Linked DNA regions of Oleidesulfovibrio alaskensis DSM 16109. The protein of the gene in region 2 interacts with the protein of the main gene of each other region in a pairwise test. Links are inferred from orthologs where the notes say so. Each region holds a gene or a part of one and is shown on either strand. Other genes may lie near its edges.

Region 1 (16,057 bases), on a different replicon or contig from region 2:
CCAGATTGGCATGCTGCGCGGCAAGCCCCACAAATTCCAGCTCGTGCACGGCGCGTTCCAGCGCCCTGCGTTCTTCCGCCCGCTGGCTGCGGGTGCGGAACAACGACGAAAGCAGGCCGGACTTCATGCGGCAATGACAGCCCGCCAGGACGTTTTCCAGCACGCTCATGTTCTGGAACAGCCGTATGGTCTGAAAAGTACGCGCGATACCACGCACGACAATACGGTGCGTCGGCCTGCCGGTCAGGTCTTCCCCGTCAAATTCAACCGTACCGCTGTCAGGTTTGTAATTGCCTGTTATCAGGTTGAACACGGTGGTCTTTCCCGCGCCGTTGGGGCCTATCAGCCCCACAATGCTGCCCTGCTCCACAGTCATGGAAACATCATTGACGGCAATAAGCCCGCCGAAGGTCTTGGTAAGGTTGGTCAGTCTGAGCAGGCTCATGCGCGCTCCTCCCGCGTCTGCGTGCCGGACATGATTCCCCGCAGGTCATAATGGCGCGGTGCCGGAGGCAGCAGACCCTGCGTACGGAAAATCATCATGGCCACCATGGCCGCACCGAACACCAGCATACGGGCGCTTGCCAGCTCGCGGAAAACTTCGGGCAGGCCGACGATGAGAAAGGCCCCCAGCAACACCCCGCGGATGGAACCCATGCCGCCCAGAATCACAATGGTGAACATGACCACAGATTCCCAGAAAGAAAATGATTCCGGTGAGATGATGGTCATTTTAGCGGCAAAGAGAGTTCCGGCCATACCCGCCCAGAAAGCACCCAGCACAAAAGCACCCAGCTTGTAGGCTGCGGTGTTCACTCCGCTGCCTTCCGCGGCCACTTCGTCTTCACGTATGTAGTTGAGCGCTCTGCCGAAACGCGAATTTTCGAGCCAGTGGAACAGCAGGATGGTCACAGCGCAGAAGCCCCAGATAAGATAGAAAAAATGCACGGGCTTGCGGATCTTGAAACCGAACAGTTCCGGCCGGGCTATGCCGAAAATGCCGTTGGCGCCGCCGGTCATGTCAAAGATGTTGTTCACCAGCGCTATACGCACAATTTCCACTATGCCTATGGTCACGATAAGCAGGTAGTCGCCCCGCAGATGAATGATGGGACGTGCCACCACCAGCGCAAACAATGCCGCAAGCACACCGGCCGCAGGCATGGCCCACAGCACGGGAACATGAAATGTCACGTTGAGAACGGCCGTGGTGTAGGCCCCCACGGCGTAAAAGGCGGCATGCCCCATGTGAAACATGCCCGCATGGCCCAGAATGATATTCAGCGACAGAGCCAGAACCGCATACAGTCCCACGGTGTTGAGCACATCGGTCCAGTAGGGGTTGATAAAGGCCGGCATGGTGGCAAACGCCGCCGCAGCGACCATGTACATCGCGTAGCGTCTGTTCATATTTTGTCAGCCACCCTTTCGCCCAGCAGGCCTGTCGGCCTGATTATCAGAATGATGATGAGCACGAAGAAGGCGATGGCATCTTTCCAGGCGATGGAAATATATGCCGCACCCAGCGCTTCGATGACTCCCAGCAGCAGGCCGCCCACCATGGCGCCCGGTATGTTGCCTATACCGCCCAGAATGGCCGCTGTGAACGCCTTGAGCCCGTACACCCACCCCATGGTGAAATTGATCTGGCCGTAGTACAGCCCCACCATCAGGCCGGCGGCGCCGCCCAGCGCGGGACCTATCAGAAAGACCAGAGAAACAACCCTGTTCACATTGATGCCCATGAGCTTGGCTGCACCCTGATCAATGGCCGCAGCGCGGATGGCGGTACCTGTTCTGGTTTTCTGAATAAAAAAGTACAGCCCCAGCATGAGCACCACAGACGTCAGGAACATGAGAATGCGCACCAGAGGAACATCAAGGCCCAGCAGGCTTACGGTGGCGGAAGGCAGTATATCGTGCGGATACACCTGAAAACGCGCACCGTAGATGAGCATCACGGCGTTCTGGAAAAAAATGGAGGCACCCAGCGCCGATACCACGGCGGAAAGCCGCGGCGACTGCCGCAATGGTCTGTAGGCCACCCTTTCAAGCAGGTAACCGATGATGGCCACCAGCACCTGCACCATGACAGCCAGTACCAGCACTCCTGCCACAGCGCCCAGATGACCGGTAAGCCCCATGGATGTCAGCAGGGTGAGCCCCAGATACGCTCCGATGGTGAACAAGTCGCCGTGCGCGAAGTTGATAAGCTTCAGCACGCCGTACACCATGGTGTATCCGAGGGCGATAAGGGCATATATGCCACCCACGGCCAGACCGTTGGTCAATTGTTGGAAAAACTCTTCCATGAACGTAAACCCTGTGTCTTGCCGGCCGCAAAACCGGCGTGAAGGAAAAGCCGCGACACGCTGCGGCTGTCCTGCCTTTCCGCCCGCTGCAGCACGCCGTAAACGTGCGGCGCGGAGGAAAAAATCATGCCCGGCAGGCTGCACCGCGGCAAAAGGCTATGCGGTGCGCTGAAAGTGCGGTGCGTCACACCGGTCTGACCGGCATGATCCGGCTATGCGGCAGGACGGGGAGCATACACCCCCCGTCCGTGTTTGCCAATGGGGTAAGGTGGTTACGGCTGCAGTACAAAGTTGCCGTTTTCATCCACGCGGTACAGGCGGTACAGGTCGCCCACACGGTCGCCTTTTTCGTTGAACGAAAGCGAACCGGTAAGACCCGGCAGATCCTTGAGATCTTTTTTCATGTACGCGGCAATATCCTGCGGGTCGGTGGAACCGGCACCGGTGATGGCGGCCTTCAGAGCGATAAAGGCATCGCCGGCCAGCACAGACCACACGGAAGCAGGCATGGTACCGTAGCGGGCCTTGTAAGCGGCGGCAAAGTCCTTTGCCTGCTTGTCGGGCAGGTCCTGCAGGGTGGGCGGGCTGATGAACAGGAATCCGGCAGCGGATTTGCCCGCAATTTTCACCAGATCAAGGTTGTTGGTGGCGTCGCCGCCCATCATGGGCACGTCCCACTTCATTTCCTGCTTCTGCCGCAGCAGCATGCCTGCCTCGGGGTAGTAGCCGGTAAAGAATATGGCGTCGGGCCCTGCGGCCTTCAGCTTGGTAAGTATTGCGGAATAATCACGTTCGTTGGGAGTGAGCGCATCATAGAACACCACTTCGGTGCCTGCGCTTTTCAGCAGAGTCAGCGTTTCTTCGGCCAACCCTTTGGCATACGACGTGTTGTCGTGCAGGATGGCGATCTTTTTATAGCCTTTTTCCTTCAGCACGGCTGCGGCCACGCGGCCCTGTTCGTCGTCGCGCGGACAGGTGCGGAAAAACAACGGCAGACCTTTTTCGGTAAGCCGGATGGCCGTGGAACCGGTAGCCACCTGCACGATGTCCATCTCGTCATAGATGGCCTGCGAGGCTTCGGTAATGGCCGAACCGTATGTGCCGATGACGGCCGAAACACCCATGGTGGAAAGACGCTGGGCTGCCAGTGCGGCAGTTTTGGGGTCCCCGGCATCGTCCTCGACCACTATCTCCACCATGTCGCCGTTAATGCCGCCCTGAGCGTTGGTCTGTTCGGCCAGCATCAGAACAATGTTGCGCATGTCCTGACCTTCGCTGGCCCACGAACCGGTCAGCGGACACATAAGACCGATTTTAACGGTACCGGCCATGGCAGTGCCGGCCATCAGCACCGTGGCAACAACACCCAGAACAAAAGCCGTCATTTTTCTGCTCATGAAAAAACCTCCTGCCCGCGGGTATGCGGGCGTCATGCGTACGCGGCCTGATGCCATCATTCCTCAACGTCCGCCACTGTTGCCGCCGGAGCCTCCGTGCGCCGTATGCGTCTGCGGAGACGGGTATCCCGTGAGGAGCATATACCGGCCAGACAGAATTGTCAAAAAGGCAGTCCTTTTACATGGCTTTCACCCGATCATTTATACTCATTTCAGCAAACGGACATGCCGTCACTGATTAATTATGCGTCTCAGGTGGCGCCGCCTTGCCGATACCCCTGTGATAATGGCATAGTGTCAGTTGACCTTGTGCCTGCAAACGCGAGAGGCTTTAATGATGTATGCCGTGCACGCCCTGCTCAAAGCCCTGTGGCGTCTGGAAAAAGAAAACGAAACGCTGCGAAGCGCCCTGAGCGGTACGCAGCATGCGGCGCAGGCCAGACCGCTGGGCGGGCTGCCGTATGCAGAGGTGGCTCTGCGTCCCGGAGCCGGAGAGCAGACCGGAGGAGAGGCCGGGAAACAGGCGGACACATCTCCGGAAATGGGCCGCGACCTGTACGTCAGCCATGTAAGCGACGCGCTGCTGGAACTGGCCGGCATGACAGCGCCCCTGAAAGACCCCGCAGACATATTCACGGCCGTGCCGTGGCAGCTGGCCCTGCTGTGCACGCAAAGCACCCCCGTGCTGGTCAGCATTCCCCTGCGCATCCGCACCGCACAAGGGGGCTCGCTGCCGGTGCTGGCCATGCCGCTTCCGCTGCCGCATCACGACTCCGCGGCGTCCCGGACCTCATGGCGGTTCATGGTGCTGCCGGTTGACGGCGTTCCCTGCGAAGACGGTATCAACCTGACCCGCGCCATGGCAGACAACATGATAGACATGCTGTGGGCAAAGGACACCAAGGGCCGTTACCTTTTCGCCAACAGAGCCATCTGCGAAAAACTGCTCTGCTGCGACGGCATAGACCCGCTGGGACGCGATGATATCTATTTCGCACGGCGCCAGCGCGCGCTGGGCTGGCAGCACACCTTCGGCGAACTGTGCCTCAACAGCGATGACATCGTACTGCTGTCGCAAAAGCCCGGCAGATTTGTGGAAGACGGTCTGGTACAGAACAAGTATCTGGCTCTGGAAGTGCAGAAATCGCCGCTGTACGATCCGCGGGGTGTGCTGATAGGCACCGTGGGCACAGGCAGGGACATAACACGCCAGAAAGAGGCGGAAGAAGCCCTGCGGCGCAGCGAGCACCGCTTCGGCATGGTGCTGCGCGCCACCAGCGACATCATATGGGCCTATGACATCGCCAAAGACACCATGACCTGCGGCAAGATGGACTCGCCCGACCCGTTCCGCGCCATGCAGGAATGCCATTGTCTGCCGGTGCACCATGAAGAACTCAAAGACATCAAAGACCATGTGAGCCGCTTTTTCAGAGAAGGCGGCGACAACCTGCAGCATGAGTTCAATCTTACCGCACACGACGGAAATACCATATGGCTGCTTTCACGCGGGCGTGTCATGGAATTTGACGAAAAAGGCGCGCCGCTGCTGGCCGTGGGGTCGCATACCGACATCACGGAACTGAAAACAGCACAGGTGGCCGCAGAAGCCGCGGCAAAAGCCAAAAGCGCCTTTCTGGCCACCATGAGCCATGAAATACGCACCCCCCTCAACGGTGTACTGGGCATGCTCCAGATACTCGGCAACGAAATTACCGACCCCAAACCGCTGCGCCTGACAAGAACTGCGCTGGATTCCGGACGCAAACTGCTGGCCATCATCAACGATATTCTGGATTTTTCCACCATCGACGCCGGAGCGGCACCGCTGGACCACGCACCTTTGCGCATCCGCGAGACCGTGAACTCCGTGCTGGCCAACTTCAGCGAAGAAGTACGGCAGAAAGGACTCACCCTTACGGCTGTGGTGGACCGGGCAGTACCCGACGTGCTGGTGGGCGATGAATCACGCATCAGACAGATTCTGTTCAATCTTGTGGGCAACGCCGTCAAGTTCACACGCGAAGGTTCCGTGCGCGTCGACGTGCTGCTGCTTACCGCCCCGGCTGACGAAGAGGCGCGGCTGCTGGTAACGGTGGAAGACACGGGCATCGGCATGGAAGCAGAAATGCTGCCGCGCATTTTCGATCCTTTTTTCCAGGTAGACGGAACCTACCGCCGCCGTTATCAGGGCACCGGACTGGGGCTGGGCATCGTACGGTCTCTGGTAAGCATGATGAACGGCAATATAAGCGTGGAAAGCACCCCCGGGGTGGGCACCACCATCTGCTGTTCGCTGCTGCTGCGCAAGGCGCAGCCCCAAGAGCAACCGGCCGGAGGACAGGAGCAGGAAATACCCGCCTTGCCGCCCGCCCGCATTCTGCTGGCGGAAGATGAAGAAGTGAACCGCATGGCCGCCACATATCTGCTGCGCAAAATGGGACACACCGTCACCGCGGCCACCAGCGGACTGCATGTCATCGAACTGCTGCAGGACCATGAACCGGACTGCATTCTCATGGATATCCAGATGCCCGACATGGACGGCATAGAAACCACAAAGGTCATACGCGGCGGCCAGATAGCAGGGCTGGAAAACATACCCATCATAGCGCTGACGGCACATGCCATGAAAGGGGACAAGGAAATATTCCTTGCCGCGGGCATGGACGGCTACATTTCTAAACCCATTGATGCGGCAGAACTGCAGCGCGAACTGTACAGAATACTGCATACCGGCAAAAACAAAAAACCGCCGCACACCAAGCACGACGGCACACAGGAATAACAAACGCAGCCGCGCGGCCGCGGCGGGCAGGCACAGGGCATCAGACCAGCAGACTGCGGTACAGCCGCATGTACGCCCCCGCCATGCGGACGTCGGTAAATTCTTCCAGCGACTGCCTGCCCCCCTGCACCAGACGGGCACACAGCCCCGCGTCCGAAGCCAGACGGGCGATGCCCCGCGCCAGAGCACCATGGTCGCCGTTGGCAAATGCCAGCCCGTTATCTTCGTGCCGCACCAGCTCAAGGTTTGAGGCAAGGTCCGAGGCAATGACGGGCAGCCCAACGGCCCAGCCTTCCTTGATGACGGCACTGGAACCTTCGCCGTCCACCGATGGCACAGCCAGTATGTCAAAACCGGGCATCATGACCCTGCTGTCCTGCCAGCCGAGGCAGGCCATACGGCTTTCAACACCTTCCTGCCGCGCAAGCTCAAGCAGCGGCTCAAACAACGGCCCGCTGCCTATGATGCGCGCCTCCCACGGCGGCAGCGTGCCCGCTGCACCGCGATGCAGTTCGCCCAGCGCGCGGACAAACACATCATGCCCTTTCTGCCGCGTAAGCGCCCCGACCATGCCGATGACCAGCCGCCCGTCCTGTCTGGTGGTTCTGGGAGTATACAGCGAAGCGTCTATGCCCGAATGAATGACGTGCACCTTTTCTGCGGGCATGCCTGAATCGCGCATGACCTGTGCTATTTCAGCACTGACCCCCACCACGGCATCTGCCAGCAGATATTTGCGGCCCCGCCAGCCCTGACGCAGCGGATACGAGACCCGCCGGGTATGCAGCAGGCGGGTGGCGCCGCCGCTGCGGCTGTGCAGCCAGGCCCCCAGTCCCGCACTGTGGGCGTCGTTGGTGTGCAGAATGCATGTTCTGCCGCGCAGGTGCCGCATCAGGGTATACAGCGTACGCGGGTCCCACGCGCGCCTTCCGCCCAGCGGCAGCACCGGCAGACCGGCGTCCGCCGCCATATGCAGCAGCGGAGCGTTACGCGGCGCGGCAACGACGCAGGAAAATTCAGGGCTGTCCGCCAGCCGCTGCGCAAGGTAAAAAACCTGTCGCTGACCGCCGCGCAATTCATGCCCGAGGTCAAGCAAAACTATATGCATATCCATCACTGCCGCTACCGTGTTGCGTTCTTGCCCGCCCCGAGAAAACAGGGCCGCGCCGGCTTGCGGCGCGGCCCCGGTATGTTCTGCGGGTGCAGGGCGTTTGCCTTCTGCAGGCTTCCGGTTAAAAAGAAATACCGTTCTCCGCAAGATCCCTGCGCAGGAGCTCGCGGAAACGGCGTGCCACAGGGCCGGGTCTGCCCCCGCCCACGGGCTGCCCCTCAAAGGAGACAACACTCACACATTCCGTCGTGGTGCCCAGCACCATGACTTCTGCGGCGCGGTACAGTTCATCCTCGCGCACCTTGCGGAATGCCACATTCATTTCATCACGCACCAGATCAATGACACGCATGATGGTGGTGCCGGAAAGCGCGTTGGTGAATTCGGGAACAACCAGCGTGCCGTCGGCGTCCACAAGGCAGAGGTTTTCCGTGGGGCCTTCGGCAATGAAATCATTCTCGTCAAAACTGACGGGAATGTCGCAGCCGCGGGAACGGGCCTCAAGTTTCATGAGCACGTTGGGAATATAGTTGGCGTTCTTGATGGTGGCCAGATAGCCCTGTTTCGCGGGAATGGACGTCCGGAACGCGGTAACGCCCTTTTCATACCATTCCTCAGGCTTGGGCGTAAGGCTGTACGCCACAACGTACAGGCTGGGCACAGGGCACTCGGCAGGGTCGATGCCGAACCCGCCGGGACCACGTCCCAGCAGAATGCGTATGCAGCCGTCGGGCGTGTCCGCTGCGCGGGCTACCTGCAGCACGATGTCGCGCAGCACGCTCTGCGTGCATGGGGGTGTCAGGTATATCCCCCGCGCCGAGCGCTCCATGCGCTCCAGATGGGCATCCAGCTGGTACAGCCTGCGCCCTTCAAACTTCATGCTTTCAAAAACACCGTCGCCGCGGTGGGCAAGGTGATCATCGGCCGGCATCAGCAGCAGACGCGGGTCACGGCAGATGGCCTCCATGCGGTGTTCGTAAAACGCAAGAATCTTGCCTTCGGCACTGCGGCGTGTCGAAAGCAGCTTTTCCACCCACGCATCGGTATCAAGAACAGGTATCAACGCAACTGCTCCGTTATATTACAGGAATTTTCCGGGATCGGCGATATCCAGCAGAGAACGCTCCACCAGTTCTTCGGCAATCTGTACGGCATTAAGTGCGGCGCCTTTGCGCAGGTTGTCAGCCACCACCCACATGTTCAGACCGTTTTCAATGGTATGGTCTTCACGGATGCGCCCGACAAAGGTTTCATCCTCACCTGCGGCATGAATGGCCATGGGGTAGATATTTTCCGAAGGATTATCCAGCACACGCACGCCGGGAGCCTGCGCCAGCACGGCGCGGGCCTGCGCCGCGGTCAGTTTTTTCTCCGTTTCGATGTTCAGCGATTCGGAATGGCCGTAAAAAACCGGCACGCGCACGGTGGTGGCGGTAACCTTCACCGACGGGTCGCCCATTATCTTCACGGTTTCCTGCACCATCTTCAGTTCTTCCTTGGTGTAGCCGTCTTCAAGGAAAACATCGATGTGCGGCAGACAGTTGAACGCTATCTGATACGGATATACCGAAGCTTCGGGCTCCTGCATGTTAAACATCTGCCGCACCTGTTTTTCCAGTTCGGATATGGCCTTCTGGCCGGTACCGGAAACAGCCTGATAGGTGGAAACCACCACGCGGCGTACGCCTGCCGCATCATGCAGAGGCTTGAGGGCCACAACCATCTGGATGGTCGAGCAGTTGGGGTTGGCAATGATGCCGTTGTGCAGCTTGAGGGCGTCGGGGTTGACCTCGGGCACCACCAGCGGGCAGCGCTCATCCATGCGCCAGTTGCTGGAGTTGTCCACCACCACGCAGCCGGATTTCACGGCATGGGGGGCAAACCGGGCCGAAGTGCCGCCGCCTGCAGAAAACAATGCGATATCAACACCTTCAAAGGAGTCTTCGGTAAGTTCGCGCACGGTGAGCTCGCCACCCTTGAAGGGTACGGTGGTTCCTGCGCTGCGGGCAGAGGCCAGCGCGCGCACCTCATGAGCGGGAAATTCACGATCTTCCAGCGTCTTCAGCATTTCGCGGCCCACAGCACCCGTGGCACCTACAACCGCAACGACCAAACGTTCCTTGGACATTAAAAACTCCTTGTGAGTGGAAAAACATGTGCCGCCGCCCGTTTTCCGGACTATGCGGTAACGCCCCGCGAACGCAGGAATCTGCCCAGCTCCTTGTCACGCACCATAACATGGTCCTTCCACCAGTCCTGCAGATAGTCAAGCATTTCAGGTGTTATTTCAGAACCTTCTTCGATGTAGCGCAACAGAAAACCGATGGCGTCCGTAAAAAACTCGCGATGCTCCTGCATATGCTGTTCATAATCCGGCATTTCAAAGACAAACCGCTCCATGTACTGGCGCTCCAGCGCGAAATGTTCATGTGCGTAGTCGTTCAGACGGGTTATGAGACCGCACAGCACCGCACGGTGATTCCCCTGCATATAGGCGTAATACAGCTCATTGATGATCTCTGTAAGCTGCTGATGCTGATCATCAAGCTCTTTTATGCCGATCTTCATCGAATCCTTGAGTTCAAGCTGCCGCATATGCTTTTCCGCTTTGGCCCTGCCGGCCTTATGCATTATCGCCCGATCCTGCCATAGATCCGGCGAAAACGGTCCTGAACCATTCTATGCCAACATTGCGGCAAAGAAAACCCTCGGCGCCTGCGGCGCACAATTAAAACCGCCGGATGAGATACACGCCCGCCCCCACCATGACAAGCCCCGCAAGGCGCGGCAGATTGACGGATCGGGCCTGATAGCCCAGCACCCCGAAGTGATCCAGCAGCACCGAGGCCGTCACCTGTCCCGCCAGAATGAGCGCGACCATGGTTGTGGCCCCCAGTCGGGGCGCAAGAAAAGTGACCGCGCTGACAAAAAAAGCCCCGAGCAGACCGCCTGTCCAGTGCCACCACTGTGTGGTGCCCGGAACAGGTACCGCCGGCGCGGTGCGCGTGACCAGACACCAGCACACAAGCGCCGCGGTGCCCACGCTGAATGATACCAGCGACGCCAGTACCGGGCTGCCCGCCCAGTGCGCCTGAAGTCCGCTGTTTATCCCCGCCTGCGTGGGCAGGGTGGCCCCCGCCAGCAGCGCCATGACAAATAACAGTGCGCTCATGGGTATCCCCCGTCAGAATGTGATGGTGGCCAGATCGGCCACAAGCGGCCTGTCCGCCTCCAGAAAACGCAGCCGCAGCGCCTCGTCGCACCGCAGCCACGCCAGCCTGTGACCTTCCAGCCCCTGAGGCTCGCCCGCAAAGCCGGTCACATGAAAAAACCTCAGGCGCACGGCGAGATCCTCGTAAGCATGCTCCACGCTGCGCCAGAAGCAGAAATCCCGGACATCCACGCCCAGCTCTTCCTTCAGTTCGCGCGCCAGAGCCTGTTCCGGAGTTTCGCCCTGTTCTATCTTGCCGCCGGGAAACTCCCAGAAGCCGGCACGGGGTCTGCCCTGCGGGCGCTCCACTGCCAGAAAACGGCCGCCGCGCCACAGAATGCCCGCCACCACATCAACAGATTTCATACTGTTCCCGTATCATGACGCCACACTTCCGGCGACAAATAAAAACATCACAAACCGGCCTGCTGTCTGCGGGCCTCTATGTCCGCCATGCCGGATTCCAGATCGGCCATGGCCTCCATCAGCTCTTCACCCCGGGCCTGCAGACTGTGGAACAGCCTGAGCAGTTCCGAAGCCCTGCCGGCGTCGGCATACACATCAGGACTGGCAAGCAGGGTCTCGGTCTCGGTCTGTTCCGCCAGTACCGACTCAAACTCTTTTTCCAGCGCATCGTACTTCTGCTGCAGGGGCTTCATCTCCCTGTGCAGTCTGTTGCGCAGCTCTGCCTGTTCCCGCTTGACGCGTTTCTGCTCCTCGCGGCTCAGCCCTGCCTGCACCGGACGCTCCGCACTGTCATCCCGCGCGTCCAGACTGATGCGGCGGGCCTTTCTGGCCTCATCCCACGCCTCATAGCCCCGTTCGTACACGGTAAAGCCCTGTGCGCCCAGCTCCCACACCTGCTCGGCAGCGCAGGAAAGCAGATGTCTGTCGTGCGCCACCATAAGCAGCGTGCCCGGAAAACTGTCCAGCGCATCCACCAGCGCCTCGCGGCTTTCAAGGTCCAGATGGTTGGTGGGTTCGTCCAGCACCAGAAAATTGCACCGCGCAAGAAAGAGCATGGCCAGAATGAGCCTGCTTTTTTCGCCGCCGGAAAGAGCGGAAACCTGACGCTCAAAGTACGCCTGTCCCAGCATGAACAGACCGAGCACGCTCATCAGCTCTTCTTCCGTGGTACGGGGGTCGCTCAGTCTGCGTATTTCACCCAGCACCGTATTGGCCGGATTAAGTGTATCCAGCTGATGCTGGCTGAAATAGCCCATACGCACCAGACTGCCCTGCACCACGGACCCGCCGGTTTTTTCCAGCCTGCCGGCCACAAGCTTGAGCAACGTAGACTTGCCGCAGCCGTTCGGTCCCACGAGCGCTATTTTCTGCCCGCGGTACAGCTGAAAGCTGAGTGCAGGCCACAGGGCGGTGCCGTCGCCGAAGCTGAACGTCAGGTCCACCACGCTGAGCACGGTTTTGTCCGCCCGCGCAGGTTCGGGCCAGGCGAAATCAAGCGTACGCCGTCTGGCCTCCAGCGTCACACCGTCCAGCTCGCGTTCCATCTTTTCTATCTGCTTCTTGCGCGAATTGGCCTGCCGCGCCTTGGTCGCCTTGGCCTTGAAACGGCGCACGAAATCCATCTTGCGCTCAATCTCTTCGGCCATGCGCTGCATCTCGCGTTCCTTGCGTGCTTCGTTTTCTTCGTGCAGCGCCAGAAACTGCGTAAACGTGCCTTTGCGGTACATGGGTCTGCTGCCGCCCAGATACAGCACATGGGTACCCACCTTATCCATGAACACCCGGTCGTGGGCCACAAACACCAGTGCGCCCTTATACTCCGTCAGAAACTGTTCAAGCCACTCCACGGCATCCAGATCAAGGTGGTTGGTAGGTTCGTCCAGCAGCAGCACATCGGCCCCCGCCGTCAGCACCCGCGCCAGCTTGGCCCTTTCGCGCCAGCCGCCCGAAAGCTCTCTCAGGGTTCTGTCCCATTTGCTCTCGGCAAACCCGAGCCCCGAAAGAACGGCCCGCGCGCGGTGCTCGGGATTGTAGCCGTATACCTGCTCCAGTTCGGCCTGCCGGTGGCCCAGAGAACGCAGGGCGGCCTCGTCGCGCCGCTCTGAAGCTGCCTCCCATTCATGCCAGAAATCATTCCAGTCGGGCAGCACATCCAGCACCCACTCAAGCAGGGGGGTGTCGAGTCTGGTCTCGTCCAGCTCCTGTTCCACATAGCCGAGACGGCAGTTTTTCGGATAGGTCACCCTGCCGCCGTCGGGCGCAGCGGCTCCTGCCAGCATGCGCAGAAAGGTCGATTTGCCGCATCCGTTGGGCCCGCAGACGCACAGACGCACGCCTGAAGGCACCTCCAGTGAAAAATCGGAGAACAGCTCGTGTCCGCCGTATGATTTTGTCAGATTGAGTACTGAAATCTTCATAATCTCTCCGGAGCGCATACCGGAAGCGCTCCCCTGCAGTCATCGCTGCCGCACCGCACGGCAGGTACGGCGGCACATACGACAAGGCCCCGCTCCGCAGGTGACGGAACGGGGCCCTGCCCGAAACATGTCTACTGAAACGGCGTCGGCGCGGTGGTTCAGCAGGCTCTGAATTCGCCGCTTTTACCGCCCGATTTGTACACCAGACGACAGTCGCGCAGCACGATGTCCTTCTGAACAGCCTTGCACATGTCGTAAATGGTCATGGCCGCAACCTGCGCGGCCACAAGGGCTTCCATTTCGACACCCGTCTGCCCCGTGGTTCTGGCTTCGGCTTCCACCACCACGCCGGGCAGAGATTCATCCACGGTAAAACGCACATCCACATAGCTGAGAAACAGCGGATGGCACAGGGGAATAAGTTCCCACGTGCGTTTGGCCGCCTGAATGCCTGCCACTTTGGCCGTGGTAAGCACATCGCCTTTGGGCAGCGCCTGTTTCACAAGCATGTCCAGCGTGGCAGGGGCCATTTCCACCTTGCCGCGCACGATGGCCGTGCGTCTGGTGTCTTTTTTGTCACCCACATCCACCATGGTGATGGAACCGTCGCCGTCCATGTGTGAAAAGCCGCTGCTCATTTTCAGTCCATTCCCATGGCCTTGCCGGCCTTTTTGAACATATTCTTGACCTTGCGCAGGGGTCTGTTCTCTTCCAGCCGCTCAAATTCGCGCAGCAGCTTTTCCTGCTCGTCATTGACGCTGGAAGGAATGCGCACAGTGACCTCAACCAGCAGCGCACCTGTCTGGCTGCTGCCGAGATGAGGCAGCCCCTTGCCGGCGATGCGGAACACTTCGCCGCTCTGGGTGCCGCGCGGAATATCCACGGTCACGGGATCATCCAGCGTGGGCACTTCCACCTTGTCGCCCAGAATGGCCTGCACAAAGGAAATCTCTTTGCGCACCACAAGGTCCTGTCCCTGACGGCGGAAGGTTTTGTCGTCGTCCACCCGTATGACCACATACAGGTCGCCGGGGGGCCCCCCGTGCACGCCGGGTTCGCCTTCGCCGCGCAGACGCAGACGGTTGCCGGTATCCACTCCGGCGGGAATGCGTACGGAAAGCTCACGGATGTCCTGCACCTGCCCGGCACCGCGGCAGCGCGGACACGGGTTGCGCACTATACGTCCTTCGCCGCGGCAGGCACTGCAGGGCATGGCCATCTGGAAAAAGCCCTGCTGGCGCACCACCTGTCCCGAACCGCCGCACTGGGGGCAGGTTTCGGGCTGTGTTCCCGGTGCCGCGCCGCTGCCCGAACAGTCGGGACAGGTCACATTTTTAGGAATGCGCAGGGTGACTTCGTCGCCCCGTGCCGCCTGTCTGAAAGAAATATTCAGATTGTAACGCAGATCGGAACCGGCCTGCGGACGCGGACCGCGCGCACCGCCCATGCCGGCGAACCCGAAAAGGTCTCCGAATATATCTCCGAAATGAGCGAAGATATCTTCCGTGCTGGAAAAGCCGCCGCCTCCGCCATAGCCGTTGCCGTTTACACCGGCATGGCCGAAGCGGTCGTACCGTGCGCGCTTTTCTGCGTCACGCAGCACGTCGTATGCTTCCGCGGCTTCCTTGAATTTAGCTTCCGCTTCGGGGTTGTCAGGATTTCTGTCAGGATGAAATTCCATGGCCTTTTTGCGGTAGGCACGTTTTATTTCATCGTCTGCGGCATCCCGCGAAACCCCGAGCACCTCGTAATAGTCACGCTGGCTCATGATGCTTTATTCGGCTCTGTTTTCCGCCGCGGCGGCGGACAGCTCGTCTTCAGGCACAACCTTGGCGGCTGCGATTTCGCGCAGGGCGGTCACGATTTCCTTGTTTTTAGAGGGAACCAGAGGCTCGTATCCCTCGCGGAACTGCTTCACGCGCTTGATAGCCATCTGTACAAGCAGAAAGCGGTTGCTTACGCGCTCCATGCAATCTTCTACGGTAATGCGTGCCATGTTAGACTCCTTGACGATATTGAATGCGGGCGGTCACTGCCCGTTTGCCTGTTCTGTGGCATTGGCGGCGGCAGAGGACGGTGCGGACGGAGGCTCTGTCTGCGGCATGACCGGATCCGGTGCCGGAGCGGGCACCCTGCTCAGCATGTCATCCACAAGACGCGTACCCACCGTAAACCACGGTCCCGTGTCGTCCACCCTGACCCGGCAAAACCCCGCGGGCAGCGCCGGATCTTTATAAAAATACAAGGCAAGCGCCGCTGCGCCGCCCTCTCCGTACAGTTCCCACACAAGCCAGGGCACGGCCTGTTCCGGAGGCGTGTCCTGCGGCGGAAACTCGTACTGCAGCGACCCAAGTCCGTAGGTGATGACATCCAGCCCCAGCACGGTGCCGCCGGTTACCAGATCACGCCATCCCTGTTCCTTGCGCCCCAGCAGAAAGGTGGTTTCCACACCGTCTCTGCGCAGGGTTATCTTCTGCCCTTCCACCCCGTTCAGCGGACGTGAAAGCACAGGGCGCTCGCTCATATCAAAGGCAGAGCGCGAAAGCTTGTCAACGCGGTCATCTTCCAGCAGCACAAAACCGGGCTGCCGGCTGGCCTGACACAAAAAAGAAGAACCGCCGTTGCCGGTATGATAAATGAGCACCTCTTCCGGCCGGGCTGCTCCCTGCCGCCACACACTGATGCGCAGCTGCGGGGGCGGCAGATCCTCCGGTGCAGTTTCCGTAAGACCGGAAGCCCTCATCCCCGTCAGCACATGCAGATAAAAATCGACAGCCTGCGAAGACACCTGCGCGTCTGTACCGGCCAGCTGCCCCGAAAAGGCAAATCCCGAAGCCGTACGGGCAACCTCCCA
Region 2 (12,156 bases):
CTGACACCCGCTTTGATCTGCGCCTCAAGGATGTGACGGATATCCTGCGCGGTTCCGGATTCCGGCTGTTTGCCAAGGCGGAACTGGTCAAAGCCATGCGTGTGCCCGGCGGTGCCGTGCTTTCGCGCAAGGAAATTGACGACTTCACCGAGTTTGTGAAGGTTTACGGTGCGCAGGGGCTTGCGTGGATAAAGATTAAGGAAGACGAATGGCAGTCGCCCATTGCCAAGTTCCTTTCCGATGACGAGCGCGCCGCACTTACTACGGAACTGGGGCTGGAAACGGGCGATATCGTGTTCTTTCAGGCTGCTTCGCCCGACGTGGTCAATAACTCGCTGGGATACCTGCGCCTCAAGGTGGCCGACAGGTTCGGGCTTATTCCCGAAAACAGCTACAATTTCCTGTGGGTGACTGATTTTCCCCTGTTTGAATACTCGCCCGAAGATAAGCGCTATGTAGCCTGCCACCATCCTTTCACTGCGCCTCAGGTAGGCCACGAAGAACTGATGGTCAGCGATCCGGCCAAAGCCCGCGCCCGTGCATATGACCTTGTGCTCAACGGTAACGAAGTGGGCGGCGGATCCATACGCATCCACAGTCGCGAAGCACAGGAACATATGTTCCGCGCTCTGGGCTTTGATCCGCAGGAAGCCGAGGAACAGTTCGGTTTTCTCATGCAGGCGCTGGAACTGGGCGCACCGCCTCATGGCGGCATAGCCTTCGGCATGGACCGTCTGGTCATGCTGCTGGCGGGCTCCGCATCCATCCGCGATGTCATAGCCTTCCCGAAAACACAGAAGGCAACCTGTCTGATGACGCATGCCCCTGATCAGGTAGCGGCAAAACAGCTGCGCGAGCTTGGCATCAGACTACGTGAAAAACAGGAAGCGTAATAACCATGTACGCCCCGGCGGAAAACCGCCGGGGCGTTTTGTACGCTGTGCCGTGTCGCCGGCATATTGAAGTGTTGCCGCTGCATGCATGCGGGTGTATGGCAGAAGGCGGCGGTTGTCCGTGCGGCAGGGGCTTTTCAACGGATGTACTGTGCTTATTATTTGTCTGAAACGCCGTTGTGCGTAAGCCCGCAGCAGGAAAAAAAAGCTATGATTCGAGAAATTCTGACATACCCCGACAGACGCCTTGCCATCGAATGCGAGGAAATTGAAGAGATAACAGACGAGATACGTCAGCTGGCAGCCGATATGGCTGAAACCATGTATGACGCAGACGGTATCGGTCTGGCTGCGCCGCAGGTGGGTGCCACCTGCCGGCTTATTGTGGTCGATGTTTCCGGCCCGGAGGCGCGCGAGGACCTGCGGACATACATTAATCCGCGTCTTGAGCTGCTGGAGGGCAAGGTTGATACCGAAGAGGGCTGCCTGTCCGTGCCTGCACTGCGCAGCAAGGTAACCCGTACTGAAAAGGTACGTCTGCACGCCACCGACCTTGACGGCAACGCCGTGTGCATTGACGCCGACGGACTGCTTTCCATCTGTCTGCAGCACGAAATAGACCATCTGGACGGTACGCTGTTTATCGACAAGATAAGCCGCCTTAAGCGTTCACTCTATGACAACAAAGTGAAAAAATGGCAGAAGCGCGCGAAAAACTGAAAATAGTCTACATGGGCACGCCGGATTTTGCGGCGACGGTACTTTCTCATCTGCTTGCGTGGGAAGACGCCGAGGTGCTTGCTGTGTACACGCAGCCCGACAGGCCCTGCGGCCGCGGGCTGGAATGCCGTCCTTCCGCTGTGAAATCGCTGGCTCTGGAACACGGCCTGCCTGTATTCCAGCCGCTTAATTTCAAGGCCGAAGAAGATGTGCGTCAGCTTGCCGCGCTGCAGCCTGATGTGCTTGTGGTAGCTGCATACGGGCTTATTCTGCCGCAGTGCGTTCTTGATATAGCACCGCGGGGTGCGGTGAACGTGCACGCCTCGTTACTGCCGCGGTACCGCGGTGCCGCCCCTATTCAGCGGGCCATCATGAACGGTGACGCCGTGACAGGTGTGACCATAATGCAGATGGAGGCCGGTCTGGACAGCGGGCCCATGCTGCTGCAGAGGGCTACCGGCATAGGTATTACCGATACGGCGGCAACTATGCATGACGAACTGGCCGATCTGGGCGGCAGGCTGCTGGTAGAAGCGCTGGGGCGGATGATGAAAGGCGAACTGGTGCCCATGGAACAGAACCATGAGGCTGCCACCCACGCTCCCAAACTGACCAAGGCCGACGGTGAAATTGTATGGAACCGTCCTGCCCGTGAAGTGGATGCTCATATCCGCGGGGTTCATCCGTGGCCGGGGGCTTTTTTTGCGCTGCGCCGCGAAGGGCATAAAACATTGCGCGTGGGTATAGAACCCGGCTGCACGGGTGATGCCGTGCCCGAAGGGGTCAAGCCCGGCACGGTGACAGGTATGGCAGGCGACAGGCTGGCCATTGCCTGTGCTGACAGGTTGTACCTTGTTTCTTCGCTGCGTCCTGCCAGCCGCAAGCCCATGACTGCTTCTGCTTTTTACTGCGGATATCTGGCCGAATGCACTCTGGCGGAGTGTGTCGGTCTGGATGAATGCTGAGACCCTGCTTCTGTGGCCGGCTGTGGTCTGCTGCCGTGGCCGGCGACAGCCCTTCTGCAGTGTATGCGGCAGAAACTTCTTTTCTGCCGGTGTGTTATTTTTCTTTTCCGGTCGTGCCGTGCCGCGGGTATTGATTGCCTTTCCCGCCTTTTGCTAAGGTTACCTTATGAATCCGACCACACCCGACCGCAGCGACGCTGCATCAGAAGCCGGACCGGAAAGGTATTACGGGGCCCGCAAGCGGCTGTTCATAGGGCTGATAACCGGCACTTCGGTTATTCTGTGCACCATTCTGTTGCTGGTATGGGCGATACCCTCCATCGGGCTTGCCAACATTCACCCTGCGCTGCCGTATGTTTCCGGCCTTTTCATGCTCTCGCTCATACTGCTTATCGCATGGGCGGCGCTGGGGCTTGTGCTGAACATAGTCAAAGGGCGTCCGGTGCTGGGTACCAGCCGCATCCGCGGCCTGACCATCAAGCTGTTTCTGCCGCTCATGGTCATGCTGGCCCGTTTTTTCGGTATTCCCAAAGAAAAAGTGCGTCACAGTTTCATCCGTGTGAACAACGAACTTATCAGAGGTGAAACAGGGCGCTTTAATCCCGATGAAATTCTGATACTTACCCCGCACTGTCTGCAGAACAGCAACTGTCCCGTGCGGCTTACGTATAACGTTGACCGCTGTAAACGCTGCGGTTCATGCCCCATAGGCGACCTGATAGCTCTGCGCGATCATTACGGAGTGTCGCTGGCAGTGGCCACGGGCGGCACCATAGCGCGCCGCATTGTGGTGCAGCAGCGTCCCAGATTCATTGTTGCCGTCGCATGCGAGCGCGACCTTACATCCGGTATTCAGGATACATATCCTCTGCCGGTATACGGTGTTCTTAACGAACGCCCCAACGGCCCGTGCCTTGATACGCTCGTGCCCATGCAGCTTATGGAAGTTGCGCTCCGCATGTTTATCCATAATCCTCCTCCTCCGCTCGACCTTGAAGCTGCCATAAAAGCCGAGGCTGAACTTAAACGAGGCCGTTCATGAAAAAACAGTCCCCTCGCCGTGGCGGTGTTGCAACACTTCCTCCGGCACGAGGTGCCGCTCTGGAAATATTGCGCGATGTGCTTGATAAAAAGCGTGAAGCACAGAGTGTGCTGGACAGTTACCTTAAAGACAACAGATTAAGCCCTCAGGATGCCGCTCTGTGCACGGAGCTTGTGTATGGATACCTGAGGTCGGAAATCAGAATTTCGTGGCTTATACGCCGTTTTTTAAAGCCGGATTCACGGCTGCCCGCGGAGCTTTTGCTGACAATGGGTATTTCTGTGTATGAAATACTGTATTTACAGCGTGTTCCTGTATATGCGTCGGTGGACTGGGCTGTTTCGTATGTGCGTTCGCGGTTCGGAACAGGACTTTCGCGTCTGGCCAACGCTGTTTTGCGCAGCATCGACCGGCTGGGCGATGCTCCGCTGCAATCCGGCTGGTATCGTGAAACGCTGCAGGCCGAAGGCGTTGATACCGCAGGATACCTGTCGGTATGGTATGCCGCTCCGCGGTGGGTTGTTGATATGTGGATTGAAGCATATGGCGAGGAACGTGCTGAGCAGTATCTTGCCGGTTCATCACGTCACGCTCCTGCCGGGGTGCGCATCAACCTGCGGCATCCCGAAGGGCCGCAGACGCATGCCCGCCTGACCGCTCATCCTTCATGTATCGGGCACAGTGCCGCAGGATTGCTTTTTGCTTCCGACTCCCGCCCTGCCGAACTGTATGTTCTGCAGGAGGAGGGAATAGCTTCGTCGCAGTCTTTTGCCGTGCAGGAAGTTATGGACGCACTGCGTCCCGAAACATGGGAAGGCCCTGTGTGGGACTGCTGCTGCGGACGCGGCGGTAAAACATGTTCGCTGCTCGAACGGGGCGTGGATGTATGCGCAGCCAGTGATCCCAGTGAAAAACGTCTTAAAGGGCTGCGTACGGAGCTGGAGCGGCTGGGGCTGCCTGATGTTCCGTTGTTTGCTGCTCCCGCCTCGCAGGTTCCGGAGGGTATAGCTCCTCGTGCCGTGCTGGCTGATGTGCCCTGCTCCGGACTTGGTACGCTTTCACGCCGTCCCGACATACGGCAGCACCGCACTCCCTATTCCATGGCGCGGCTGGTTACGCTGCAGTCGGAAATTCTGGACAATGTCTGGCAGGTTCTGCCCGCAGGCGGCCTGCTTGCTTACATTACCTGTACTCTGAATCCCGAGGAAAACGAACTGCAGATAGCCCGGTTTATGGAGCGCAGCCAGGCACAGCTGATGCTGGAGTGGACGACTCCGCCCGACAGCCCTGCGTGTGAATATTTTTACGCGGCACTGCTGCGCAAAGCGTGACATGATTCAGTATGATTTGCCCGCCATCCTTTATGGGATGGCGGGCTTTTTGTATGCACCGCCCTGCACAGGGCAGGAGGAGAACGTGGCACTTCAGGTTATGATGGGGTGAAAGACATCCTTTTGATCTGCTGATTGTTCGCAGCTGTCCGGCAACGCCGGAAGGCAAAACACAAGCATGTCACGACGGGTGACGTGCACATTGCAGCTCTTGCAAAACCGGACTGCGCATATGATGCGGCAGTTGAATCAATGCCCCGTCGGTACAGCACATCAGCTGCCGCCGTTCACCGTCACTCTTTCCACGGTTTTGCGGTAGTATTCCTGCAATTCTTCCAGCCGCACCGGATAGCGGCGGCCGCGGTTTATACGGGCAAGAAGCACCTGTACCTTATTCATCTGCCGGTAGCGCACCTGCTCGTCGCTGCATGTGTCCAGCAGCTCCATTATGGAATGGACTTCTTTCAAATCCTGCGCTTCCGGCGGCATAAATCCGCTGTTTTTCAATATCTTGTATGCCATGCGCAATTCCGGCGGCATCAGCGGGTCATCATTGTGCACCAGTGGCTTGCCTTTGCCTTCATAGTCATCCAGCTCACCATTTTCCGCCGCTTCTTTAATGCGTTGCTCGGCTATATATTGCATGCAGTCCATGGTTACCGCGTGCCCTTTATCTGTTGCGGCAGCGCCGGCAGCGCCAGAGTTTCCAGCCATGCACGCGTCTGTCCGGCAAGATTTTGCAGCACTTCTGATGCAGCACCTGCAATGCGGTCGGCCTCCATCCGCGTAATACTTTTTTCAGCCCGCAGCTCAGTTATGGCCGCTCTCCGTGTTTCGTCAGGTGTCCACAGCTCCAGCCGTACGGCGCCCCGCACCGTATACGGCGTGTCCGCAACCACCTCGAAGGCCGTGATGGTGGTGTGCAGAACGCCGTCAAGCTGTCTTCGCGGCACCGGGTGTGTACTTATGTCGTAATACGGCATGACAGCTGTTTCGTTTTCAAGGGTCCGCGTGAACAAGGCGGCCGGTGTCCCTTCCCAGTACCATGTGGTGCTGGGAACAAGCACATTGCCCCGCGCCACCAGTACGGCCGTTCTGTTGAGTGCCGGCATGGTGCCTGTCTCCTGCAGGCGCAGATGCCGTTTTTCGTCTTCGGCACAGGTTGTCTGCGGTTGTTCCCGCAGGGCGTGGCCTGCATTGATCCGGAGCAGATTTTCTCTGGGGCCGCCTGTTCTGCCGCAACCGACAGCCAGCAGCAGGCATGCCAGCAGCACAGTGGCTGCCAATACTGCGGTATGGTGAGTATGGCGTATGTTTGTCATAAGTGTTGTCCGCCGGCGTTATCTCGTTATTTCGTGTGATTCGTCCGGATGAAAGATAATCTGCCATGGTCTGTCCCGCAGAGAGCGCGAAAGCAGATTGAGATTTTCTGTCAGTTCCCGCGTGTTGCGTAAAATTTCTTCCACCTGTGCCTGATCGTATTCCATGTTTTCTTCAAACCTGCCGGAAAGCGCCGTCAGCATGCCGCCCAGCGTTTCGGTCTGCATCCGTACTGCTTCCATGGCCAGACGAGTGCTTTCCAGCGCTTCATCGGCTTTGTGCGCGCTGCCCTGCACTGTGCGCATCACGTTGCGCGCTTCACGTATTCCCTGTCTGGCATCGCCGCTTACAGCCTGTATTTCTGTTGTCATGGTCTTTATGCCCTGTGCTGCGTTGTGCAGCACGGCATTCATGTTCCGGGTCACTCCTGCCATGTCCTGACTGTTTATCGTGGCAAGCAGTATATCAAGGCTGTCGGCTATGCGTACCAGCTTGGGATGCAGCTCCTGAACAAGATGCCCCACGGAAGCAGCCGCTTCAAAGATCGAAGTGCTGGTATCTGCGGGTATTTCGCTCTGTACCGGCAGTTTTTGTCCGGGCCGGGCTTTCAGGCTCAGCAGAACGTAGTTATCTCCCACCAGTCCCTTTTGGGTTATGCTGGCCACTGTGCCCTGATATACGGCAAAATCCTGCTGCACGCCGATGGTCACATGCACCTGCCCCGGGTCCATCTTATCCACCGAAATATCTAGCACACGCCCGATGTTGATACCTGCATATTTTACCGGCCGCCCCACTGAAAGATCTTTCACCGTCAGAAATCTGATGTGATAGGTGTCTAGCTTTTCCCAGAATCTGTGTCCGCCGAAAGCCACAATGAAAAGCCCCAGCACCGCGAGCCCCAGCGTTATTGTCAGGCCCGCTCTGACCATCTCTTTTGTTGTATGTTTTCTGTCCAGCATGTTGTCCCCGGCTACCGGTGCGTTACAGCAGCCAGTCCGGTGTTTTTCTGGCATCCGGCCGGCGTTCCAGAAATTGCCTGATGTATCTGTCCTGCGACTTGCGCAGATCATCTGTTTTGCCGGTAAACAGCACCCTGCCCGCATGCAGCACAATGACATGCTGTGCAATACGGTACAGGCTGTCCAGATCATGGGTGACCACCAGTATGGTCATCTGCAGTGAATCATGCATGTCTGTAATCAGTTGATCCACCTCTGCCGCCGTTATGGGGTCAAGCCCTGCAGATGGCTCGTCACACAGTAGAATTCCCGGATCCAGAGCCAGTGCCCGGGCAAGACCAGCCCTTTTGCGCATACCTCCGGAAAGCTGTGCAGGCAGCATGTCCATTACATTATCAAGCCCGACCAGCGACAGCTTGAGCCGCACAACAGTGCGTATGGTTTCATCGTCCAGACGCGTGTGCTCCATCAGGGGCAGGGCCACGTTTTCGCCCACTGTCAGCGACCCCAGCAACGCGCCGCCCTGAAACAGCACCCCCATGTTGCGCCGGTAGCTGTACAGCTGCTCGCTGTTCATGGCGCACAGATCGTCCTGCCCGATATATATCCGGCCGCGCCGGGGCAGCTGCAGCCCCAGTATGTGACGCAGTAAGGTTGATTTTCCGCAACCGGAACCGCCCAGCACAACAGTTATCTTGCCGGCCGGAATGGTCAGATGCAGGTTGTGCAGCACAATATTGTGCGGGTAGCCCACATCGACATCCTGCAGGGTTATGGATGGTGAAGAGTGCATGATCTATCCTGCCAGATAATTGATGGCTGTAAAAAACAGATCAAGCAGGATGACCATGAATATTGACTGCACAACAGCCTTGGTGGTGCGTCTGCCCACATCCGCCGCACCACCCTGTGCCATGAATCCCTGCCAGCAACATATCAGGGTGATGGCTGTACCGAAACCGGCGGCTTTGACCACGCTGGAAACAACATCGCCCGTACCCAGAAAATACACGGCCTGATTCAGGTACCCGCTGAATGAAAGCCCCAGCCCCAGCGCAGCGAACAGACCGCCGGAAATGATACCCACAAGGTCTGCCCACAGTGTAAGCACAGGAAGCATGATCAGCATGGCACAAAGCTTGGGCACCACAAGATACCGTACAGGCGAGATGCCTATGACCTCAAGCGCGTCAATCTCTTCATATATCTGCATGGTTGATATTTCGGCGCAGAATGCCGCTCCGGAACGGCCTGCCAGAATGATGGCTGTAAGCAGCGGTCCCAGTTCCTTGACAATGGTCACGCTGACCATGTTAGCCACATAGCTCAGCGCCCCCACCTTTTCCAGCTGCTGCGCCGCCTGCAGCGCCAGAATCATACCCGTGCAGGCAGCGATAACTGAAACAATACCCAGCGATCTTGTGCCCGTTTCGGCAAGCTGATGCCACATCAGCCGCCGGTAGAAAACGCGCTGCCGGCGACGTGCCTGTGCAGGCCACGACAACAGACTGTTTATCAGCCAGACGAATGTCTGCACCTCGCGCGGCATGCTCAGTCTGCCCTGTCCTTCCGCAGACCGAAAATCGGAGCTATCTGGGTGAGTTCAAAAAGTTGCCGCACGCGCACCGAAGCTGCACTTATGCGTATTTCTCTGGACTGTTCCTGCAGTTTCCTGCGCAGTTCTATCAGTAACGCAAGCCCCGTGCTGTCTATGTAACTGACCTTTTCCATGTCCAGCACTACCGCCCCGCCGGAGGACTCGATATGCCTGTGCAAGGCTGCCCGCACCTGCGCAGCAACGCTGTAGTCAATTTCCCCTTCCAGAATAAGCGCCCCATTATCCGAAATGCTGCTTTGCCATACTGTCATCGTTGCCCCCCGTGCTGCATCAGACCACGTCAGTGCAGGCTTTTTTGTCTGTATTTTTCAGGATACGAAAAAATGACTCTTGTGCCAACCGGCATATTTAACGTTTGTCTTCCGCAACCGGAACTGGCGGCGTCAGCGGGTCGAAGCAAGGCCGTGCAACGCGTCGCAGGCGTATCTGTGGAAAATGTGATGCGCGTACTGAGGGTGCAGGGAGATCATCTCCCTGCCCGCCGGAGGCTGTTTGGGATGGATATACCGGACAAAGCAAAAAAGCTCCGGAAGGATCCGGAGCTTTTATTTACAGCCAGCGGCTGATAGCGGGTGCCTGATGCCTGCGGACGGCTTCTTCAAGTTCAGGAGGCGATACGGATGCAGCCCCGACCTGTCCCACAACAACACCTGCGGCAAAGTTTGCCAGCATGCAGCTGTCCAGCAGAGATATGCCGGCAGCCTGTGCCAGAGCCAGCGTTGCTATGACAGTGTCGCCTGCGCCTGTTACGTCAAATACGGCCTGCCCAGTGGTGGGTATGTGCCACACTTCATCCTGACCGTTAAAGAGCGCCATGCCGGAGGCCCCCAGTGTGGTCAGCAGTTTGCTGCAGTTGAGCAGTTCGAAGATACGTTTGCCTGCGGCAAGAATTTCTTCACGCGAACCGGCTGGCATACCTGCGCCTTCGCTTGTTTCCTTGGCGTTCGGTGTCAGGATGAAGACATCTTTATACAGCCGGAAGTTCCGTGTTTTGGGGTCGACAAAAACATTGTGGCGTACGCCGTGCCGGGCGGCATATGTATCCAGAAGCGTATTCAGCCGAGACATGAAGACGTCTGTAACCAGTCCTTTTCCGTAGTCGGAAAGAATGATTACATCATGGTGCGGGAGTCTGTCTTTTATGGCTTCAAGCACTCTGTCCAGTCCGGTGCCGGTCAGCGGAGAGGTGTCTTCGCGGTCTATGCGTACCATCTGCTGCTGTCTGGCCAGCACTCTTGTTTTAATGGTCGTTCTTCTGCCTTCTATATCAATCAGATTTGCCTGCAGGTTTTCGTTTTGCAGTACATGGCGCAGCGTTGCTGCGTTGCTGCCCGTACCGCACAGGCTTATCAGTTCCGGCTTTCCGCCCAGTGACTGGATATTTTTGGCCACGTTGCCGGCTCCGCCGATAAGCAGTTGCTCGCGCTCAACACCCACCACAGGCACGGGAGCTTCGGGTGATATACGCTCTGCATCGCCGATCAGGTACTCGTCCACCATCACGTCGCCGACGATAAGCACTCTTTTGCCGGTCAGAGCCGGTATGGCGGCGCACAGGCGTTCAGTATCAAAAGAATAGGTCATGGAGTGGCGCCTTTGCTACAGTTCAATGCCCAGCAGTGAAAGAACCCTTGCCAGCTCTTCCTGAGAAGAAAAAGACAACGTTACTTTTCCTTTTTCTTCCGAACCGGTGATACTGGCCTTTACCGGCATGGTTGCTTTAAGTTTTTCGCGCAGGCTGCTCATAGTCGGGCTGGGCATGGTTCTGGGAAGTGCGGAAGCCTTTTTTGCCGGGCCAGCGCTGTTTTCTGCGGGCAGTTCGCCGTGCTCTTTAAAGTATGCGGCCTGCTCTTCTGCTGCCCGTACGGTCAGCCCTTCGTCGATTATGCGTCTGTGCAATGCTGCGCGCGCGGTCTCGTCCGAAACGGATAACAATGTGCGGGCATGTCCGGCTGTCAGCGCTCCTTTTGTCAGGTCCTGCTGTGCTGCTTCGGGCAGCTGCAAAAGGCGCAGTGTATTGGCTACGGCAGATCGGCTTTTACCCAGTCTGGCGGCCAGCGTTTCCTGATTCATGCCGAACTGCTCTTTCAGCTGTGCCATGCCGTGAGCTTCTTCCATAGGGTTCAGGTCTTCGCGCTGCAGGTTTTCTATCAGAGCTACGGCAAGGGTCTCTTCATCCGTCAGGTTTTTGATGATGACGGGTACGTCTGTCACCCTTGCTTTCTGGCATGCCCGCCAGCGACGCTCTCCGGCGATTATTTCGTACATGCCTTCCGCGTTTTTGGCGGGCCGCACCAGAAGCGGCTGTAATACACCCTGTGAACGGATGGAGTCTGTCAGCTCCTGCAGAGCTTCTTCGCTGAAATGTTTGCGCGGTTGATCAGGATTAGGCATCAGCGCCTTTATGGATACTGTGCCCGGATTTTCATGTTTGGTATCTGCCGCGGGCGCTTCTTCCTGATAACCTTTAAACAGGGCATCCAGTCCGCGACCTAATCCTCTTTGCACAGCTGCCATTTCTCTCTCCTTGACAATATGTTGATTCCTCCTGAATTGTGTTGCAGCCCTATGCAAGCGCAACAACTATTCGGAGGCGAAGTATGTCTGATAAAAATACCCATGTGCTGCCGCTGTACGACAGGCAGGGCAACCTGCATTCAATAACCATCAGTGCAGAACTCTGGAACAGGGTGGGCCGCAAGGTTGCTCCCCTGCTGGAAAACGCCCTTGATGCCATGTATCCGACGGTGGAACAGCCGGAACCGCTGGAAGACTGGGAGTCCTTTAAAGAGTTCTGGGACTTCAGGTATCCTTTTAACGCCGAGGTGCAGTGCAACTGCTGCGGGGCAAAAACAGAAGACTGGGAGCATGATGCGGCCAAACCGTTTCGGCTGACCAATGCCAATCTTGGCGGGCTGCTGGTTTTTCGTTGCAAGGCCTGCGGGGCCACTGTGCGCAAAAAACACTTCAAAGACCACATCTGCTACGAACATACAGCCGTGTGCACCGAGTAACCGCCCTACCCGTTTTTCTGCTGGGGCCTTCTGAGCACAACTTCTTTGGACAGTGCCAGATAGGCCTCAGCGCCTTTTGATTTCACGTCATAATGAATGATTGATTTTCCGTAGCTCGGGGCTTCGGAAAGGCGCACATTTCTGGGTACCACTGTTTCAAACAAATGGTCCGGAAAACATTTGCGTACTTCATTTTTTACCTGACGAGAAAGTCTGTTTCGCAGGTCGTACATGGTAAGCACAACGCCCATCAGCGTCAGCCCCGGGTTAAGCCGTTTCTTTACCTGTTCG

The links.
Region 1: the proteins of def (region 2) and H586_RS0115785 interact in binary tests that used the Escherichia coli proteins (3 or more experiments, as listed by UniProt). The link is inferred for Oleidesulfovibrio alaskensis DSM 16109 from one-to-one orthologs.

What each region holds. Positions count from the first base shown.
Region 1 is NZ_KI519495.1:91,490-107,546, forward strand. Bases 7,714-10,526 are described here. They hold H586_RS0115785 (aspartate-semialdehyde dehydrogenase), read right to left. Parts: upstream 9,737-10,526; coding sequence 8,690-9,736; downstream 7,714-8,689. Other genes in these bases: H586_RS0115780 (aminodeoxychorismate lyase), read right to left, coding at 7,730-8,671; H586_RS0115790 (bacteriohemerythrin), read right to left, coding at 9,787-10,203; H586_RS0115795 (DMT family transporter), read right to left, coding at 10,337-10,526. Also shown: H586_RS0115745 (ABC transporter ATP-binding protein), read right to left, coding at 1-445; H586_RS0115750 (branched-chain amino acid ABC transporter permease), read right to left, coding at 442-1,410; H586_RS0115755 (branched-chain amino acid ABC transporter permease), read right to left, coding at 1,407-2,312; H586_RS0115765 (branched-chain amino acid ABC transporter substrate-binding protein), read right to left, coding at 2,585-3,709; H586_RS19590 (ATP-binding protein), read left to right, coding at 4,044-6,497; H586_RS0115775 (glycosyltransferase), read right to left, coding at 6,538-7,605; more of H586_RS0115795, read right to left, coding at 10,527-10,780; H586_RS0115800 ((deoxy)nucleoside triphosphate pyrophosphohydrolase), read right to left, coding at 10,793-11,185; H586_RS0115805 (ABC-F family ATP-binding cassette domain-containing protein), read right to left, coding at 11,233-13,203; cyclic pyranopterin monophosphate synthase MoaC, read right to left, coding at 13,362-13,841; molecular chaperone DnaJ, read right to left, coding at 13,844-14,971; rpoZ (DNA-directed RNA polymerase subunit omega), read right to left, coding at 14,978-15,199; H586_RS0115825 (DUF4340 domain-containing protein), read right to left, coding at 15,233-16,057.
Region 2 is NZ_KI519496.1:196,925-209,080, forward strand. The notes cover bases 1-2,858. They hold def (peptide deformylase), read left to right. Parts: upstream 1-1,103; coding sequence 1,104-1,613; downstream 1,614-2,858. Other genes in these bases: aspS (aspartate--tRNA ligase), read left to right, coding at 1-893; fmt (methionyl-tRNA formyltransferase), read left to right, coding at 1,589-2,578; H586_RS19775 (DUF116 domain-containing protein), read left to right, coding at 2,745-2,858. In the rest of the region: more of H586_RS19775, read left to right, coding at 2,859-3,620; H586_RS0117585 (transcription antitermination factor NusB), read left to right, coding at 3,617-4,951; H586_RS0117595 (DnaJ family domain-containing protein), read right to left, coding at 5,225-5,605; H586_RS0117600 (hypothetical protein), read right to left, coding at 5,608-6,273; H586_RS0117605 (MlaD family protein), read right to left, coding at 6,292-7,233; H586_RS0117610 (ABC transporter ATP-binding protein), read right to left, coding at 7,256-8,026; H586_RS0117615 (ABC transporter permease), read right to left, coding at 8,030-8,782; H586_RS19780 (STAS domain-containing protein), read right to left, coding at 8,785-9,102; H586_RS0117630 (bifunctional ADP-heptose synthase), read right to left, coding at 9,401-10,435; H586_RS0117635 (ParB/RepB/Spo0J family partition protein), read right to left, coding at 10,451-11,368; H586_RS0117640 (hypothetical protein), read left to right, coding at 11,452-11,865; H586_RS0117645 (ParA family protein), read right to left, coding at 11,871-12,156. UniProt on the Escherichia coli protein: Removes the formyl group from the N-terminal Met of newly synthesized proteins. Requires at least a dipeptide for an efficient rate of reaction. N-terminal L-methionine is a prerequisite for activity but the enzyme has broad specificity at other positions.